2 regions of the Dorea sp. genome follow, and region 1 is predicted to be linked to the other one. Evidence: predicted binding sites of a transcription regulator. Region 1 holds the regulator's gene; the other holds the start of a gene.
The links. The regulator Rex, encoded in region 1, represses fermentation and respiration genes when NADH is low (regulators of the CRP and FNR family bind a similar motif). The targets are predictions, from matches to a motif close to ATTGTTAANTANTTAACAAT.
Positions count from the first base shown of each region.

Region 2: the regulator Rex is predicted to act here: its motif matches at 3,582-3,601, upstream of ACWJAF_RS06175 (glycerol dehydrogenase).

Region 1 is NZ_CDRRQK010000002.1:15,278-24,573, reverse strand. It holds gene ilvA (threonine ammonia-lyase) at 1-1,183, shown strand, start outside; gene ACWJAF_RS01110 (2-isopropylmalate synthase) at 1,444-2,835, shown strand; gene ACWJAF_RS01105 (GntR family transcriptional regulator) at 2,850-3,503, shown strand; gene ACWJAF_RS01100 (NADP-dependent isocitrate dehydrogenase) at 3,583-4,788, shown strand; gene ACWJAF_RS01095 (ABC-F family ATP-binding cassette domain-containing protein) at 4,951-6,879, opposite strand; gene ACWJAF_RS01090 (redox-sensing transcriptional repressor Rex) at 7,045-7,686, shown strand; gene ACWJAF_RS01085 (NAD(P)H-hydrate dehydratase) at 7,863-9,296, shown strand, end outside.
Region 2 is NZ_CDRRQK010000009.1:86,766-96,061, reverse strand. It holds gene ACWJAF_RS06200 (dicarboxylate/amino acid:cation symporter) at 1-214, shown strand, start outside; gene ACWJAF_RS06195 (ketopantoate reductase family protein) at 586-1,473, shown strand; gene ACWJAF_RS06190 (cupin domain-containing protein) at 1,475-1,948, shown strand; gene ACWJAF_RS06185 (alpha/beta hydrolase) at 1,834-2,580, shown strand; gene ACWJAF_RS06180 (peptide deformylase) at 3,094-3,504, shown strand; gene ACWJAF_RS06175 (glycerol dehydrogenase) at 3,634-4,731, shown strand; gene ACWJAF_RS06170 (PhoH family protein) at 5,103-6,473, shown strand; gene ACWJAF_RS06165 (HD domain-containing protein) at 6,593-7,225, shown strand; gene ACWJAF_RS06160 (MATE family efflux transporter) at 7,513-8,841, shown strand; gene ACWJAF_RS06155 (hypothetical protein) at 9,129-9,275, shown strand.

The DNA.
Region 1 (9,296 bases):
TAAAATCGTAAAAGAAGTAACACTTCCAACCAAACTGGTGTACAGCGAATATTTAAGCAGACAGACAGGAGCAGAAGTTTACCTGAAGCCGGAAAATATGCAGTATACGGGGGCTTATAAAGTACGTGGTGCATATTATAAGATCAGCACAATGAGTGAAGAAGACCGTAAAAAAGGTTTGGTAACAGCTTCTGCCGGTAACCATGCACAGGGAGTTGCGTATGCAGCAAAGAAATTCGGCTGTAAAGCAACCGTTGTTATGCCGACTGTTACACCGCTTATTAAGGTAAACCGTACAAAGAGTTATGGAGCAGATGTAGTTCTGCATGGAGATGTCTATGATGATGCCTGTGCATATGCCATGAAGCTGGCAGAAGAAGAAGGATATACTTTCGTTCATCCATTTGATGACCTGGACGTTGCAACAGGACAGGGAAGTATCGCAATGGAGATCTTTGATGAACTTCCGGATGTAGATTATATTCTGGCACCAATTGGCGGAGGCGGATTGATCACAGGTGTCTCTACATTGACGAAAATGTTGAATCCAGATGTAAAAGTCATTGGTGTGGAACCAGCTGCTGCTGCAAGTATGACAGAAGCATTAAAAGAAAGACATCCGGTAACATTAGGAAGCGCCAACACAATTGCTGATGGTACAGCCGTAAAACGTGTTGGGGAAAAGATCTTCCCATATGCAGAAAAGAATATCGATGAAGTTGTAACTGTTGCAGACGATGATCTGATCGGAGCATTCCTTGATATTGTAGAGAATCATAAAATGATCGTAGAGAACTCAGGACTTCTTACGGTTGCAGCACTCAGACAGCTGGATCTGAAAGGAAAGAAGGTAGTATCGATCTTAAGCGGTGGTAACATGGATGTGATCACAATGTCATCAATCGTACAACATGGTCTGATCCAGAGAGACAGAATCTTCTCTGTATCTGTACTTCTGCCGGATAAACCGGGAGAACTGGTTCGTGTTGCTTCTACCATTGCAAAAGTAAACGGTAACGTAATCAAACTGGAGCATAACCAGTTTGTAAGCACGAACCGTAATGCTGCAGTGGAACTGCGTATTACACTGGAAGCTTTCGGAACAGAGCATAAGCATGAGATTATGAAAGCGCTGCAGGATGAAGGATTCAGTCCAAGAGAGGTAAATGCAAAACTTTATTAAAAAGTTTATCTATAGAACAGCCATTGGCAGTTGCCTGGAATGTGACGATTTAAAAAAGTAATAAATAAAGATAACATTTCGCGGTTACGATAGAATTGCGAGTATGATATTTCCGCATGATATACGGAAAATATTATACTCGTAATTTTTTTGAATAAATATGCAAGATGGTATTGACAACACATGTATCATTGTATACAATTATACATGTTGAGTTTAGTACTTTACTATAGAAAACTATTTAGAAAGCAGGCGATGAAATGGAAAACAGGAAAGTATACCTGAATGAACATACAAACTTATTGCAACTCGAAGAGCATATGTATCCATTGGTGGATGTACAGACACCGAATGTATTCCGGAATCTGTTCCATTATGACGAGATTCCAAAGATCGCATTCAATGACAGAATCGTTCCACATTGTATGCCGGATGAGATATGGATTACAGATACGACATTCAGAGATGGACAGCAGTCCCGTGCTCCATATAGTACAGATCAGATTGTAACGTTATATGACTATTTCCATCGTCTGGGTGGTCCGAAAGGAAAAGTAAGACAGTGTGAGTTCTTCCTTTACAGCAAAAAGGACAGAGATGCCGTATACAAATGTATGGAAAGAGATTACAAATTCCCAGAGGTAACAAGCTGGATCCGTGCAAGTAAAAAAGATTTCGAACTGGTAAAAGAAATCGGTATGAAAGAAACCGGTATTTTAGTAAGCTGTTCGGACTACCACATTTTCTATAAATTAAAGATGACCAGACGTGAGGCAATGGAACATTATCTGTCTGTTGTCAGAGAATGTCTGGAGACAGGCATCAGCCCAAGATGCCATCTGGAAGACATCACCCGTTCGGATATCTACGGATTTGTAATTCCGTTCTGTCTGGAACTTATGAAGCTGATGGATGAATATAAGATCCCGGTTAAGATCCGTGTCTGTGATACCATGGGATATGGAGTTAACTATCCGGGAGCTGTGATCCCAAGATCTATTCCGGGTATTATCTATGGACTTCGTGTTCATGCAGGTGTTCCAAGTGAACTGATCGAGTTCCATGGACATAATGATTTTTACAAAGCGGTCAGCAATTCTTCGACAGCATGGCTGTACGGGGCTTGCGGAGTAAACTGTTCGTTATTTGGAATCGGAGAACGAACAGGAAATACACCACTTGAAGCAATGGTATTTGAATATGCACAGCTTCGTGGAACATTAGATGGGATGGATACGACTGTTATTACAGAAATGGCAGATTATTACGAAAAGGAAATCGGATATAAAATTCCGTCCAGAACACCATTTGTCGGAAGAAACTTCAATGTGACAAGAGCAGGAATACATGCAGATGGTCTTCTTAAAAATGAAGAAATCTACAATGTATTTGATACCGGAAAATTCCTGAACCGTCCACCGCTTGTGGCAATTTCCAACACATCAGGGCTTGCAGGTATTGCACATTGGATCAATACTTACTTTAAGCTTCCGGATGATAAGAAGGTAGATAAGAATTCAGAGCTTGTAGGAGCAGTAAAAGAATGGGTTGATGAACAGTATGAAGAAGGACGTGTAACAGTTCTGACAGATGAAGAGCTGATTAAGGTCATTGATGAAAACTGTAAGAGAATTGGGATAGATTTGATTTAACAGAGGTGCTATAAATGGAAGAATATCAGGACAGATCCCTGAGGGGAAGAGTGTTTAGACGATTAAGGGAAGATATTCTGAATGGAGTATACAAAAATCATGAGGAATTGCGTGAAGTAACGATCGGCGAAGAACTTGGGGTAAGTAGAACTCCGGTCAGAGAAGCGTTAAGGCAATTAGAACTGGAAGGGCTGGTTACAATTATTCCGAATAAGGGAGCATATGTAACAGCGATAACCAGAAAAGATGTAAAAGACATTTATAAAATACGTTCACAGCTGGAAGGATTATGTGCGAACTGGGCGACGAAGTATATTACAGATGCCCAGGTCGAAGAACTCGAAGAGGTTATACTTTTGTCAGAATTTCATTTACATAAAAAAGGCGCAAATCAGATTGAACAGATGTCAGAAATGGATGGAAAATTTCATAAGATCCTGTACGAAGCATCCAACAGCAGAATACTGGAACATGTATTGACAGATTTTCACAAATACGTACAGCTGGCAAGAACCATGTCGATTGAAGCGCCGGAGCGTGCAGAAAAATCCATCGAGGAACACAGAGGGATTCTGGAAGCAATAAAAGCAAAAGATGCAAAGAAAGCAGAACAGCTGGCAAATGAACATATTTGGCATGTAATGGAAAATTTACATTTGGAAGAATAAGCGTCAGAAGCAGACGGATAGTCTGGTGAGTAATTGGAGAATATTACAGAATTGTATAGATTAGGAAGGAGACTTTACCATGGCAAAAATTAAGATGACAACACCGATTGTAGAGATGGACGGAGATGAGATGACAAGAATCCTCTGGAAGATGATCAAAGAGGATCTTCTGGAGCCATATATTGAACTGAATACCGAATATTATGATCTGGGTCTGGAATACAGAAATGAGACAAACGATCAGGTAACCATTGATGCAGCAAATGCAACAAAGAAGTATAAAGTAGCAGTAAAATGTGCAACCATCACTCCAAATGCCGCACGTATGACAGAATATGATCTGAAAGAAATGTGGAAGAGTCCGAATGGAACAATCCGTGCGATTCTTGATGGAACAGTATTCCGCGCACCGATTGTTGTAAAAGGGATTGAACCATGCGTAAAGAACTGGAAAAAGCCAATTACGATCGCAAGACATGCATATGGAGATGTATATAAAAATACAGAGATGAAAATTCCTGGACCAGGAAAAGTGGAGCTTGTATATACAGCAGAAGATGGAACTGAGACAAGAGAGCTGGTTCATAACTATGCAGGACCGGGAGTTGCGCAGGGAATGCACAACTTATGTGGATCCATTGAAAGTTTTGCAAGAAGCTGCTTTAACTATGCGTTAGATACAAAACAGGATCTGTGGTTTGCAACAAAGGATACCATTTCTAAAAAATACGATCATACATTTAAAGATATTTTCCAGGAAATCTTTGACAAAGACTATGCAGATAAGTTTAAAGAAGCCGGAATTACATATTTCTATACATTGATCGATGATGCGGTTGCACGTGTTATGAAATCAGAAGGTGGATATATCTGGGCATGTAAGAATTATGACGGAGATGTTATGAGTGATATGGTATCTTCTGCATTTGGTTCACTTGCCATGATGACATCAGTTCTGGTATCACCGGATGGAAATTATGAATATGAAGCAGCACATGGAACGGTACAGAGACATTATTACAAGCACCTGAAAGGGGAAGAGACATCTACAAACTCTGTAGCAACGATCTTTGCATGGACTGGAGCACTCAGAAAACGTGGAGAGCTGGATGGAAATGAAGAATTAATGGCGTTTGCCGATAAGCTTGAAAAAGCAACGATTGATACGATCGAAGAAGGAAAGATGACAAAAGACCTGGCACTGATCACTACACTCGAAAATCCAACAGTACTTAACAGTGAGGGATTCATTAAAGCAATCGCAGAAAAACTGGAAACTCTTTAAAAATTAAAAAATAAGATATTTAGGCATACAAAAAAGGAGTATTGCTCGATAACTGAAAACAGTTATTTTGCAACACTCCCTTTTTGTTAAAAAGTGTGTAAGAGAACTTAAAGGTTACCGCCACAGCTATAAGAAACTACAACAGATAAAGGATTAGAAAAATTAAACTTCTTCTGCAAGTTCTTCCCATTTTTCGTATAATTCTTCCAGTTCTTCCGCAATGGCAGCTTTTTCTTTTGCAAGTTCCTGACATTTTACAGAATTGGTAAAGATTTCTTCCTGTACCATCAGAGAATCAATTTCTCCATCACGTTCTTCCAGTTCGCCAATACGTTCTTCTGTCTTTTTCAGTTCGTTTTGGCGTTTCCTGAGTTTTGCCTGGGCTTCTTTTTGTTCCTGCCAGCTGAGCTTGGATTCAGAGACAGATCTTTCAGAAGTACTGTCCGGATCCGGTGAAGCAGAAGTGCCGGCATAGGCTGTGGTAAGTTCTTCTTTTTTCTCCAGATAATAGTCATAATTGCCAATGTAGTTGACAAATGTATGATTGACAAGATCCAGAATACGGGTTGCAGTCTGGTTGATAAAATAACGGTCATGTGAAACGTAAAGTACTGTGCCGGTATAATCATTCAGCGCATTTTCCAGAATTTCTTTTGATGCAATATCCAGGTGGTTGGTCGGCTCATCGAGGATCAGGAAATTCGCCTCTGAAAGCATCAGCTTTGCAAGAGAAACACGTCCTCGTTCCCCACCGCTCAAAGAGCTGATCTGTTTGAATACATCGTCTCCTGTGAAAAGGAAGGCAGCAAGTACATTGCGGATCTCTGTATTGGTAAGTGCCGGGTAATCATCAGAGATTTCATCAAAAATGGTCTTTTCCATATGAAGTACATGATGTTCCTGGTCGTAGTAACCGATTTTTACATTGGAGCCAAGGGTGTAAGTTCCGGAGTCGGCTGCAATGACATGGTTCAATATTTTTAAGAGCGTGGTTTTACCGGTTCCGTTATCACCGATCACAGCCACATGCTCGCCACGTTTGATCTCCAGATTAATATCTGTAAATAATTCCTGCCCCGGAAATGATTTGCATAAGTGCTCGATGGTTAAGACGTCGTTACCGCTGACGCAGGAAGGTTCAAGTTTCAGATGGATGTCGGTATTGACTTCCACCGGTTTTTCGATGGTCTGCATCTTTTCAAGCATTTTTTCACGACTTTCTGCCCGCTTGATTGATTTTTCGCGGTTGAAAGAACGCAGCTTTTCGATGACAGCTTCCTGATGCTTGATTTCTTGCTGCTGATTCAGGTATTCTTTCAGACGGATATCACGGAGCTGCTGCTTCTTGGCAGCATAATCGCTGTAATTTCCCATGTAAGTACGAAGAGTGCCAAGCTCGATTTCCAGAACTTTTGTCACAACTTTGTTTAGAAAATAACGGTCATGTGAGACGATAAGTACGGCTCCCTGATAGTTTAAAAGATAGGTTTCCAGCCATGCGATGGAGTTCAGATCCAGGTGGTTGGTCGGCTCATCCAGAAGCAGAATATCCGGTTTCGTGAGCAGAAGTTTGCCAAGGGAAACACGGGTTTTCTGACCTCCGGAAAGAGTATCTACGGGTTTTGTAAAATCAGTTTCTGTAAAACCAAGCCCCTTTAAAACACCGGTGATCTCGCTTTCATATGCATAACCATTTTCGCGCTCGAAAGCCGCAGTAAGGCGGTTATAAGTTTCTAACCGGTCATTTAAGGCTTCGCCGGATAGGTGCTTTAATTCCATCTCGATCTCGCGGATACGCCGTTCCATCGCGATAATATCGGATTTTGCGGTCTTTACTTCTTCGTAAATGGTGTTCCCACTCTGCATTTCCTGATGCTGGGCCAGGTAGCCTAAGGTCTTCCCCTTTGTGAGGATGACATTCCCTCCGTCCGGTGCAAGTTCACCGACGATCATCTTAAGAAGGGTCGATTTTCCCGCTCCGTTCGGTCCGACGAGAGCGGCTTTTTCATGATCCTCTATATGAAAAGATCCATCATTCACAATGAGATGTTCCCCAAAGGATTTCTGGATCCCGTGACATGCTAATATCATAAATTTCCTCCTAAATATGGATACATTATTCTGTCTGTATTCCTAAAATGCATTTGCATATGCTACTTTATTATAACGGAAATTGTATAAAATTCAACAATAGTTTGACAATAATCTTTCAATTTTATATAATTATCCTAGACTAAGATTGGAAGGGTGAATATATTGGAAGAAAGAGAGATTTCTCGTGCTGTCATCAGAAGACTGCCGAGGTATTACAGATATTTGGGTGAACTGTTGGAAAATGGTGTAGAACGTATCTCTTCGAATGATCTGAGCAAGCGCATGAAAGTAACAGCATCTCAGATCCGTCAGGATCTTAATAACTTCGGAGGATTCGGACAACAGGGATATGGTTATAATGTAAAGTATTTATATACGGAGATTGGAAAGATATTAGGTTTGGAAGAAGATCATAATATTATTATTATCGGTGCCGGAAATCTTGGGCAGGCACTGGCAAATTATGCAGCTTTTGAAAACCGTGGTTTTATCCTGAGAGGGATTTTTGATGTCAATCCAAGACTTCAGGGCGTATCGATCCGTGGTGTGCCGATCCGTATGATGGATGATCTGAAGACATTTGTACAGAACAATGATATAGATATTGCTGTTCTTACAATTCCGAAGGAAAAAGCAATTGAAGTAGCAAACATGCTGGTGGAAAACGGTGTGCGGGCTATCTGGAATTTTGCACATACAGATCTGAACCTTCCAGATAATGTTGTGGTTGAAAATGTGCATTTATCAGAGAGTCTGATGCAGCTGTCTTATAACATCAGCCGCTACAAAGAAGATCATAAATAAAAACATAAAAATGACGTGTAAGAGTAATCTGTAAGGCGGATATACTTTTACACGTCCTTTTGTCAACTTGTGTTCTACAGAAGCCGCCAGTGGCGGCTTCTGTAGATTACCAAAGTACCTTTATCAAAATTATCAGGATTCAGGTTGCGTAAATATGTCAGTTGGGAGATGATGATATGCAGTATTTGGTAAATGCAGCGCAGATGAAATCTGCAGATCAATATACCATTCAGAAGTTAGGTGTTCCGTCACTGGAATTAATGGAACGTGCCGCAGACGGATGTATACAGATAATGGAACAGGAAAAAATGGATTTTTCGGATGTCTGTGTCGTATGTGGAACGGGAAACAACGGAGGGGACGGATTCGCAATTGCGAGAATGTTATTAGAAAAAGATTATAAAGTACAGGCATTTCTGGTAGGAGATGCGGAGCATTGCACGAAAGAAACGAAAGAACAGATCAGGAAACTGGAGGCATGCGGCGGAAAAGTCAGATACTGTATACCGGAAGACGGACATTACAGTCTGGTGATTGATGCGGTATTCGGTGTCGGTCTCAGCCGTGATGTGGACGGAATTTACAGACAGGTAATAGAATGGATGAATGCACAGGATGCAGTAAGGTTTGCAGTAGATATCCCTTCCGGATTATCTGCAACAACAGGATGTGTGCTTGGATGTGCATTTGAGGCGGATTATACGGTCACATTTCAGTTCAAAAAGCTTGGACTGGAACTGGCACAGGGAAGAAAATATGCCGGAAAAACGGTTGTCTGGGATATCGGGATCTCTGCGCAGCCGCTGATGGATGATACGGATATAGTAAAAAGTGATGAAAAAGAAGATTACAGAAAGCTCCTTCCAAAAAGAGAAGAAGATTCTAACAAAGGAAGTTATGGAAAACTACTGATAATTGCAGGAAGTAAGGGCATGGCAGGAGCCGCATATCTGAATGCGCATGCTGCATATATGGCAGGAGCCGGACTTGTGAGAATATATACTGCAAAAGACAACAGGGCGATTCTTCAGACACTTCTTCCGGAAGCAATCATTACGACATATGAAGATTTTGAACAGGTAGAAGTAATCCGGTTACTGGAGTGGGCAGATGCAGTCTGTGTCGGATCAGGACTTGGACAAAGTAAAACGGCAGAAAGAATATTAAAAACAGTGATTGATTATGTAAGAGTTCCATGTCTGATTGATGCAGATGGGCTGAATCTTCTGGCAGATAATAAGAATTATTTAAGACATATAGAAGGAAGAAGATTTGTGATCACACCACATATGAAGGAAATGTCAAGAGTAACAGGAGATTCTGTAGAAAATCTGAAAAAAGACAGAGTGGAGTTCTTAAAACAATTTGCGGAGACACTTCGTATTGTATGTGTGTTAAAAGATTCCAGAACGCTGATCGCAGGAGAAGAAAGAGGAATCCGGTTAAATCAGACAGGTAACTGTGCTATGGCAAAAGCAGGATCCGGTGATGTGCTTGCAGGTATCATTGCGGGATTTATGGCACAGGGAAAAGAGCTGGAAGAAGCAGCTTCTCTTGGTACTTATGTACATGGATTGTCCGGTGACCTTGCAAAAATTGAAAAAGGCGTA
Region 2 (9,296 bases), on a different contig from region 1:
GGGCGTTCCAGGAGCCGGTATGGTTATGCTTGCGATGGTACTTACATCAGTAGGACTTCCGGTAGACGGAATCGCACTCGTAGCCGGCGTAGACCGTATTTTTGATATGGGACGTACCGTGGTAAATATTACAGGAGATGCATCCTGCTGTATGATCGTTTCCAATCTGGAACGTAAGCGTGAAGTGAAAAAAGAACTTAGAAATGGATTATAAAAATATAATTAGATAAAAAGAATGTTTTACCTCCTTGCCGGATGAGTCCGGCAGGGAGGTTTTTTTGCTGCCATGCATTATATAAGAGCATAAAAATAGGACTGCATTGTTAGGGAGGAGTGCAGTCCTGAGGAAAAATTATGAAAAAGATTTACTTTGTGTTCCTTTGAACAATTCATAGTATAGGAGCAAATTGTGATGAAATGGTGATCAAAGTGGGGAGAAAGTGTTAAATGATGGGAATTAATAAATCCGGAGATTCATTTCTTATAATTGAATTCTGAAGATGTGGATGGTAGAATTACGACAGAATATATCATACAAGGGTTAGAGTGTAACATAGATAAAAAATTACGAAAGCAGGTGATTATATGCGAATCCTAATCTACGGCGCAGGCGTCATCGGAAGTCTCTACGCATCCAAATTCGCCAAAGCAGGAATGGATGTAACGATGTATGCCAAGGGACAACGACTAAAAGAATTACAGGAACACGGCTTATGGTACAGGGGTAAGACCGGAGCGCATAAGGTAGAAGTAAATGCAATCGGCGAGATAAAACCAGACGACAGATACCAGTTTGTGTTCCTGACAGTGGGTGAAAAGCAGGTAGAGGCAGCACTGGAAGAATTAAAAGAGAATACAAGTCCGAATATTGTAATGATGGCAAATACAGTACAGCCATACCGTAAATGGGAGAAGATCTGCGGAAAAGGCAGGATTCTTCCGGCATTTCCGGGAGTAAGCGGATGTATGGAAGGTGGAATCCTGGATGCACAGCTGTTGCCAAGGGCAATTCTTCCAACCACATTTGGAGAAATCGGTGGAAGAAGAAGTAACAGACAGGACGTGCTGGCTTACATATTTAAAAGAAGTCACATCCCATATCAGATTGTGCCGGAGATGCATCACTGGCAGGTATCTCATCTGGGTGTGATTGTGCCGATGGCAGATGCTTACCGTCTGAGTAAATGTCCGGAGAGAATATGTGCAGATGAAAAATGGATGACACTGACGGCTGTACGTATCAAGAAAAATCTGCGTTGGATTGATGAAAAGCGGATGCTATGTCCAAGTAAGTTATATGTGATCAAAAGTATGCCGACAGGTATGCTGGCAAATCTATTGAGCCGGACTTACCAGAGTGAATTGGGGCATCGGCTATTATATAAATATGTCATGAATTCGCCGGACCGGTTCCGGCAGCTGCATCAGGAATTGTATGGTTATATGAAGATGCATTCGAAGGAAAGAGAATAAGATGGCGGTTTTAGATAATTATAGAATGGAAGAGGTACTGCATGACCTGAGAATCCCGGCACAGATTCTTTTGCAGAATTTACCAAGTGAGGATACGTATGTCTCTCCGCACTGGCACAGGCATATAGAGATTAATCTTGTGCTGAGTGGAAATGTAGAATTTGTAATTGATGGACAGAAAAGAATCGTCGAAGCAGGGGAATTATGTATTATTAATAGTGGTGTGATTCATTCGGGAAGAGATACAGGGAAAAAAGAAAAGATAGAGCTGATCACGATACTTTGGGAATATGAGTTTTTTCTGAAGTACTGTAAAGATTTGACGATATCTGTTATGGAAATGATTCTAAGTGGCAGGTACTGGATGTCTATAGACCAAAGGATACAAAAGGACAGAAGCTTCCGGTTATTATCAGCTTTCACGGAGGTGGATGGGTATATGGTGACAAAGAACGCTATCAGTACTATTGTATGAGTCTTGTAAAAAGAGGATTTGCAGTTGTCAATTATACTTACCGGCTGGCACCAGAATATCAGTATCCGGCACCGTTGGAAGATACGAACAGGGTAGTAACCTGGGTGATGGAACATGCGGGAGAATATGACCTTGATACAGAGAATGTTTTTATGGTAGGAGATTCGGCAGGTGCGCAAGGACTTAGTTTATATGCAGCAATTTGTACGAATCCAGAATATGCGAAAGAGTATATGTTTAAAGTACCTGATGGCTTTACTCTGAAGGCAATTGCTTTGAATTGTGGACTGGCAAGTATCACAATCACAGAGGGAGAAGAAACGAGTGAATTAATGAAGGATTATCTCCCAGGACATGGAACAGAGAAAGAAAAGTGGCTGATGTCACCGGTATTACATATAACAGAGAATTATCCTCCGACATTTGTTATGACAGCAGAAGGTGATTTCCTGCGGGATGAGGCACCACAGTTGGTACAACGTCTGACAGAATGTAATGTAACAACATGCTATAGATTTTATAAATGGAACGAAAGACCGCTTGGACATGTATTTCATTACGATATGCGACTTGAGATGGCGGAAGTTTGTAATGATGATGAGTGTGCATTTTTTAAGAAATTTATTTCATAATTGTGGATGAAGAATGAAAAGATATCGTTTGAAAATCATAAGGATAAATGATAATTATAAGGATTCTGTTTAGAATCGGAAATATAGAAAAGGACATTTATGTTAAAGTAAAAGTTATGCATAAATGTCCTTTTATCGTATCTATAATGATTGCATTAAAATAGGACTGCATTGTTAGGGAGGAGTGCAGTCCTGAGGAAAAAAGTTATGAAAAAGATTTAATTTGTTTGTTCCTTTGAACAATTCCTAGTATAGAAGCAAATTGTGATGAAACAGTGATCAAATTTCGAAGAAATTGTTAATAAATGTGAATAGTATAGTTAGAAAGCGTTGGAAAATTCATTTTAGGAATTGCTGGCAAGGTGCTTCAACAATTGAAATACAAGAACACAAATGGTAAAATTACGACAGAATACATTTACTAAAGGAAAAGAGTTATGGGAAATTTACGGTTGCTCAAGTTTTCCAAAATGCAGATTTATTATGAATATAAAAGATGAGGGTGAAAAAATAATGATAAGACCAATTATGAAAGACATATTCTTTCTAAATCAAAAATCAGAACCGGCAACTGAATCCGATAAGCAGATAGCAATAGATCTTCTGGACACATTGAAAGCGCATGAAGAAGGCTGTGTTGGTATGGCAGCTAATATGATTGGGGTAAAAAAATGTATCATTGCTGTCAATATGGGATTCATGAATGTAGCAATGTTCAATCCAAAGATTGTAAAAAGATCCGGAAAATATGAGACAGAAGAAGGATGCCTGTCTTTGACTGGTGTGAGAAAATGTACCAGATATCAGGAAATAGAAGTGGAATATCAGGATATGAACTGGAAAAAGCAGCGTCAGAAATATACTGGATGGACGGCGCAGATTATTCAGCATGAGATTGATCATTGCAATGGGATTGTGATATAGAGATTGCGATAATTTTACCATAATATTTACCTCAATTTTATTGACACAATAGTATCAAAAGCATACAATAAAGCTAAATTGTTAATAAAATAACACAACGAAATATGAAGATTACAGGAGGTAAATATCATGGCAAAAATTTTATGTAGTCCAAGTAAATATGTACAAGGTGCAGGCGAGATGAAAAAGCTTGGGGAATACGCCCAGAAGTATGGAAAAAAAGCACTTGTACTGATCACAGAATCCGGATATAAACGTATCGGAGACGTTGTAAATACTGGATTTGAAGGCTACGAGATCACACCGGTATATGAGTATTTCAACAGAGAATGCAGCAAGAACGAGATCAACCGTCTGGTGGATATCATGAATGAAAAAGGCTGTGATGTCGTGATTGGTATCGGTGGTGGTAAGATCCTGGATACAGCGAAAGCAGTTGCTTATTATAAAGAAGCACCGGTTCTGATCTGCCCGACGATTGCATCTACAGATGCACCATGCAGCGCACTGTCAGTTATTTATACAGATGATGGAGTATTCGAAGAATATTTATTCCTTCCGGCTAACCCGAATATGGTTCTGATGGATACAGAGATTATTGCAAAATCACCGGTAAGACTTACCGTTTCCGGAATGGGTGATGCGCTGGCAACATATTTTGAAGCAAGAGCCTGTCAGGCAAGTGGGGCAACGACCTGTGCCGGAGGACAGGTTACACAGGCAGCAATCGCACTTGCAAAACTGTGCTTTGATACGTTGATGGCAGAAGGTGTAAAGGCAAAACTTGCGCTGGAAGCAGGTGCATGTACACCGGCAGTGGAAAAAGTCATCGAGGCAAATACCTTACTTAGCGGTATCGGATTCGAGAGCGGTGGACTTGCAGGAGCACATGCAATACATAATGGATTTACCGTACTGGATGAGTGCCATCATATGTACCATGGTGAGAAAGTTGCATTCGGAACGATCACACAGCTGGTTCTTGAGAATATTCCGGCAGAAGAACTGGAGGATATCATCGACTGGTGTATCGAACTGGGACTGCCTGTGACATTAAAAGAACTTGGTATCACAGAAGTTACAGATGAAAAACTGATGGCAGTTGCAACAGCAGCCTGTGCAGAGAACGACACACTTCACAATATGCCATTTGAAGTAACACCAGAGACCGTATGCGCAGCAATCAAGGCAGCAGATGCATATGGAAAATATTTTCTCGGAGAATAATTGTGTAAACATTAAAAAGCATATATGATTTGGAAAAATCAGAGAGAGTCGGAGCATAAAAATTAAAAATATTGGAATCGCCATGCGGTCGGAAGAAGCCGTCGTGGCAGATTCTCTGTATGAGATAAAAAGAGAAATACTTTTTGAAGCTGAGGATAGAGTACTGTTACAATCCCTGGCTTGAAAAGTATTTCTTTTTTTCTTGCTATTTTGGTTAAAAGAAAATATGGATAGCAGATACTGTAAATATTTCCAGTTAGGCTCAATGATAACTTAACGTCCTTTTTACAAAACCATCGAATAGATTCAATATTTTCATACTATACCTAAATATGTACAAAGAACAAAATCAGAAAGAGTGAGAATTATCTATGATCAAATCCTATGTTATTGATACTAATATATTAATCCAGGCTCCATATGCGTGTCAGTGTTTTGAAGAAAACCGGGTGATATTACCGCTGGTCGTGTTAGAAGAACTGGATGGACTTAAAAAAGCAGAAGGAGAAAAGGGCGCGAATGCAAGAAGGGCGATTCGTTTTCTTGAAAAACTGAGAACAAAAGGGGATCTTCTAAAAGGTGTCCAGATGGAAAATGGAGGAATCCTGAGAGTAGAAGCGAATTGTGTAAATGTAGAATTGCCAGAAAGCCTTCCGGAAGATAAGCCGGATAACAGGATACTAAAGGTTTGTAAAGGAATTACGGAAAAAGAAAAACCAGTTGTTCTTGTGACAAAGGATCTGGTTCTCAGACTGAAAGCGCAGATACTTGGGATTGAAGCACAGGATTTTAGTACAGAACAGGTGATTGAAGAAGGAGGACAATACAGTGGTAGAAAGGTTTGTTATGTAGCAGAAGATAAATTCAAAGATTTTAAGAAAAAAGGCGTACATCTGAAGGAACTATATTTGTCCGATGAAGATGGCAATCAGTATCAGCCGGAGCTTACAGAGAATGAATTTATTATATTAAAGGCGGATCAGTCGTTAAAAAAGACACATTTAGGAAGAGTGGAAGGAAAGAAAGTTGTTCCATTGGAATTCCGAAAGAGCCAACCGTATGGAATCAAGCCAAGAAATGCAGGACAGTATTTCCTTCAGGAGGCGTTGATGAAGTCTGCAGAGAAGGCACCACTTGTAATCGTAAAAGGAATGGCAGGTACGGCAAAGACATTTTATTCACTGGCTGTCGGATTGGAAAAAGTATTGAATAATCCAACAGGAGAATATAGAAGAATTCTGATTTGCAGACCGAATGCACAGTTTGACCAGGATATCGGGTTCCTGCCGGGAGATGAGCAGGAAAAGATATCACCGTTGATGCGTCCAATCGTAGATAATCTGGAACAGCTGATTGACTCCGACGAAGAAGAACGTTATCAGGATGAACAGGAATTGCAGGGAAAAATCGAAGAGATATTTGCCAGAGGTCTGATCCAGACAGAAGCGATGAATTTTATCAGAGGAAGATCATTTGTAAAGACATATCTGATCATAGATGAAGCACAGAATATGACACCGAATCAGGTGAAGGGAATTATAACAAGAGCAGGAAAAGGAACGAAGATAATTTTACTTGGTGATCCGAATCAGATAGACCGTCCGTTCCTGGATGAAAGAACCAATGGACTAAGCTATGCGTCAGAGTATATGAAAGGCAGCCCATTGTGTTATCAGATTACGATGTCGGCAGAGGAGTGTGAGCGTTCCGAACTTGCGATGGATGCAATACACAGATTGTAGACAGATAAAGTATTGGAAATAGGCTCTGCAAAACAGAAGAACAGAACGGCTACACCAGATAAGAAATGGAAAGGATCAGATGAAAGTTGAGTAAAGTTACATATAAAACAATCAAGAAAATGCCGGAGATGAATGCATATATAGAACAGGGAAACAGAGTACTTGGAGCACTTGGATATACGGAGCATTCCAGAGGTCATGCAGTGAAGGTTGCAGAGACGGCCGGAAATATCCTGGAAAAACTGGGGTATAATGAACATACTATTGAACTTGCGAAGATCGCAGGCTATATGCATGATATGGGAAACTGTGTGAACCGTGTGGATCATGCACATAGCTCGGCAATTATGGCATTTCAGATTTTGAGAGATTTGAAAGTTCCGGATGAAGATATAGCTGTGATCGTCAGTGCAATCGGTCAGCATGACGAAGCAACAGGGATGGCTGTGGATGCGGTATCGGCAGCATTAATTTTGGCGGATAAGACAGATGTAAGGAGGAACCGTGTGCGTAATACGATTAAGGAAAGCTTTGATAAGCATGACCGGGTAAATTATGCGGCGGTAGCTTCTACACTTCATGTAAATGTAGAAAAGAAAGTAATTTTACTGGAAATTGAGCTGGACGAGGGGATTTGTTCTATTCTGGATTATTTTGAAATATTTTTACAACGTATGTTGATGTGCAAGCGTGCGGCAGAGATGCTTGGAATGAAGTTTAAAATGAAAGCAAATGGGAATAAAATCTGTTAGGAGGTTCGAGAGGATGGAGTGCGTTGGGAAAATATTTTAGGCAGAAATATTTTATTCCAATTAGTAATTGACATTCATGGAAAGACAATGCTATAATGTATCCCTAAAATAAATGTGGATTTTTCTAGAGCAATCTATTTTTCGCCACATGGTTACCTGTAATAGTGACCATGTGGTTTTTTGTTGCAAAAACGACAGAAATAAAGCATAGAGAAAAAGAAAATCAGCAGTAGAATAGGTAAATTTTGACCACAACATTTACAGAGGAAAAAGAAAGGGGAATATATATGGATCAGACATATATGAAAGAAAAGCCGGTTTTAAAACTGATTTTGTCAATGGCGCTGCCAATGGTGCTTTCTATGATGGTCAGTTCACTTTATAATATTGTGGACAGCTTCTTTATCGCTAAGATCAGTGAAGATGCTATGACAGCGTTATCACTGGTGTATCCGGTGCAGAATCTGATTAATGCTGTCATGATCGGATTTGGAATTGGTATCAACGCAGTGATATCATTTTATCTTGGGGCGCAGGATCATAAGACGGCAGATCGGGCGGCAACGCAGGGAATGCTTCTTGGAACGATTCACGGAGTTGGATTTATGATTCTTGGAATTACGGTAATGCGACCGTTTCTTCACATGTTTACGGCAAATGAACAGATTATAGACTATGGTGTACGTTATTCCAGAATCGCATTTTTATTTGCCACTGCGTTATCCTGGCAGCTGGTATTTGAAAAGACGTTCCAGGCAGTGGGGCGTATGGTGGAATCGATGACATGCATGATGTCCGGCGCAGTCATTAATATTATTCTGGATCCGGTTCTGATCTTCGGACTTGGACCATTTCCGAAGATGGGGATTGAAGGAGCAGCACTTGCAACAGGTATCGGACAGGCAGCAGGAGCGCTTCTGTATCTGATATTTTATATTGTAAGACCGTTACCGGTAAAATACAGAAAAAAATATCTGAAAGTGGATCTTGGATTATGGAAAAAGCTATATGTGATCGGGATTCCAGCGAGCTTGAATCTGGCACTTCCGTCACTTCTGATCTCAGTATTGAATGTAATACTTACAGGCTATGGGGAAGTCTATGTATTCGTTCTTGGTGTATATTATAAGCTTCAGACATTCCTGTATCTTCCGGCAAATGGAATTGTGCAGGGAATGCGTCCGCTTCTTGGGTATAATTATGGGGCAGGAGAGTATAAGCGTGTGCATAAGATCTTCCAGGATGGTTTGATCCTTGTACTTGTAATGATGGCAGCAGGAACAGCAATCTGTCTGGCAATTCCTGGACAGCTGATGGGACTGTTTTCTTCAAGTGAAGCGACTGTGCAGGCAGGAATGACAGCACTTAGAGTGATCAGTCTTGGATTCATCATGTCGTCGGTATCTGTTATCTGTAGCGGTGCGTTAGAAGGTCTTGGAAAAGGTGTGCATTCATTGATCATTTCTTTGTGCAGATATGTGGTAGTCATTATTCCGGTGGCATTTATTGTAAGCCGTTTTATGGGCGCAGTCGGGGTGTGGCATGCGTTCTGGATTACGGAAGCGGTGACTGCGGTCATTTCTTATATTGTGTATCGGAAAGGCGTGAAGAGGTAGAGAAGAGTTGTTGCTTTTATGGATGAGAATTCATAGAGCAACAACTCTTTTTTGATGCACAAGTATAAAATGATACAAGGGTCAAAAGATCATGCGTTTTATGTTTGTATGAATGCGAAGCAATCCGTGTATCATAAAATGTAAAATAGTAAAAAAGAAAGTGAGGAAGATCATCATGGGAAAAGTAATCAGTATCGGGAAGCAGAATTTTGCTTCATTACGTGAAAATGACTGCTTTTATTAGGTAAAAATGCTTTGGAAAGTACATATAGGGGTATGAGCTTATTATGAGAGAAATATATGAAAAAGTCAACCGGAATCCGGGACAGTTCGCGTTGACTGACTACTTGGTAAAAGAGTATAATAAACTTATTAACACAGACGGAGTGATCAGGATCTATCCGGATGTAACAAAGAAGAAAAAGTGCGGATAAGCACTGTAGATAATCAGAATA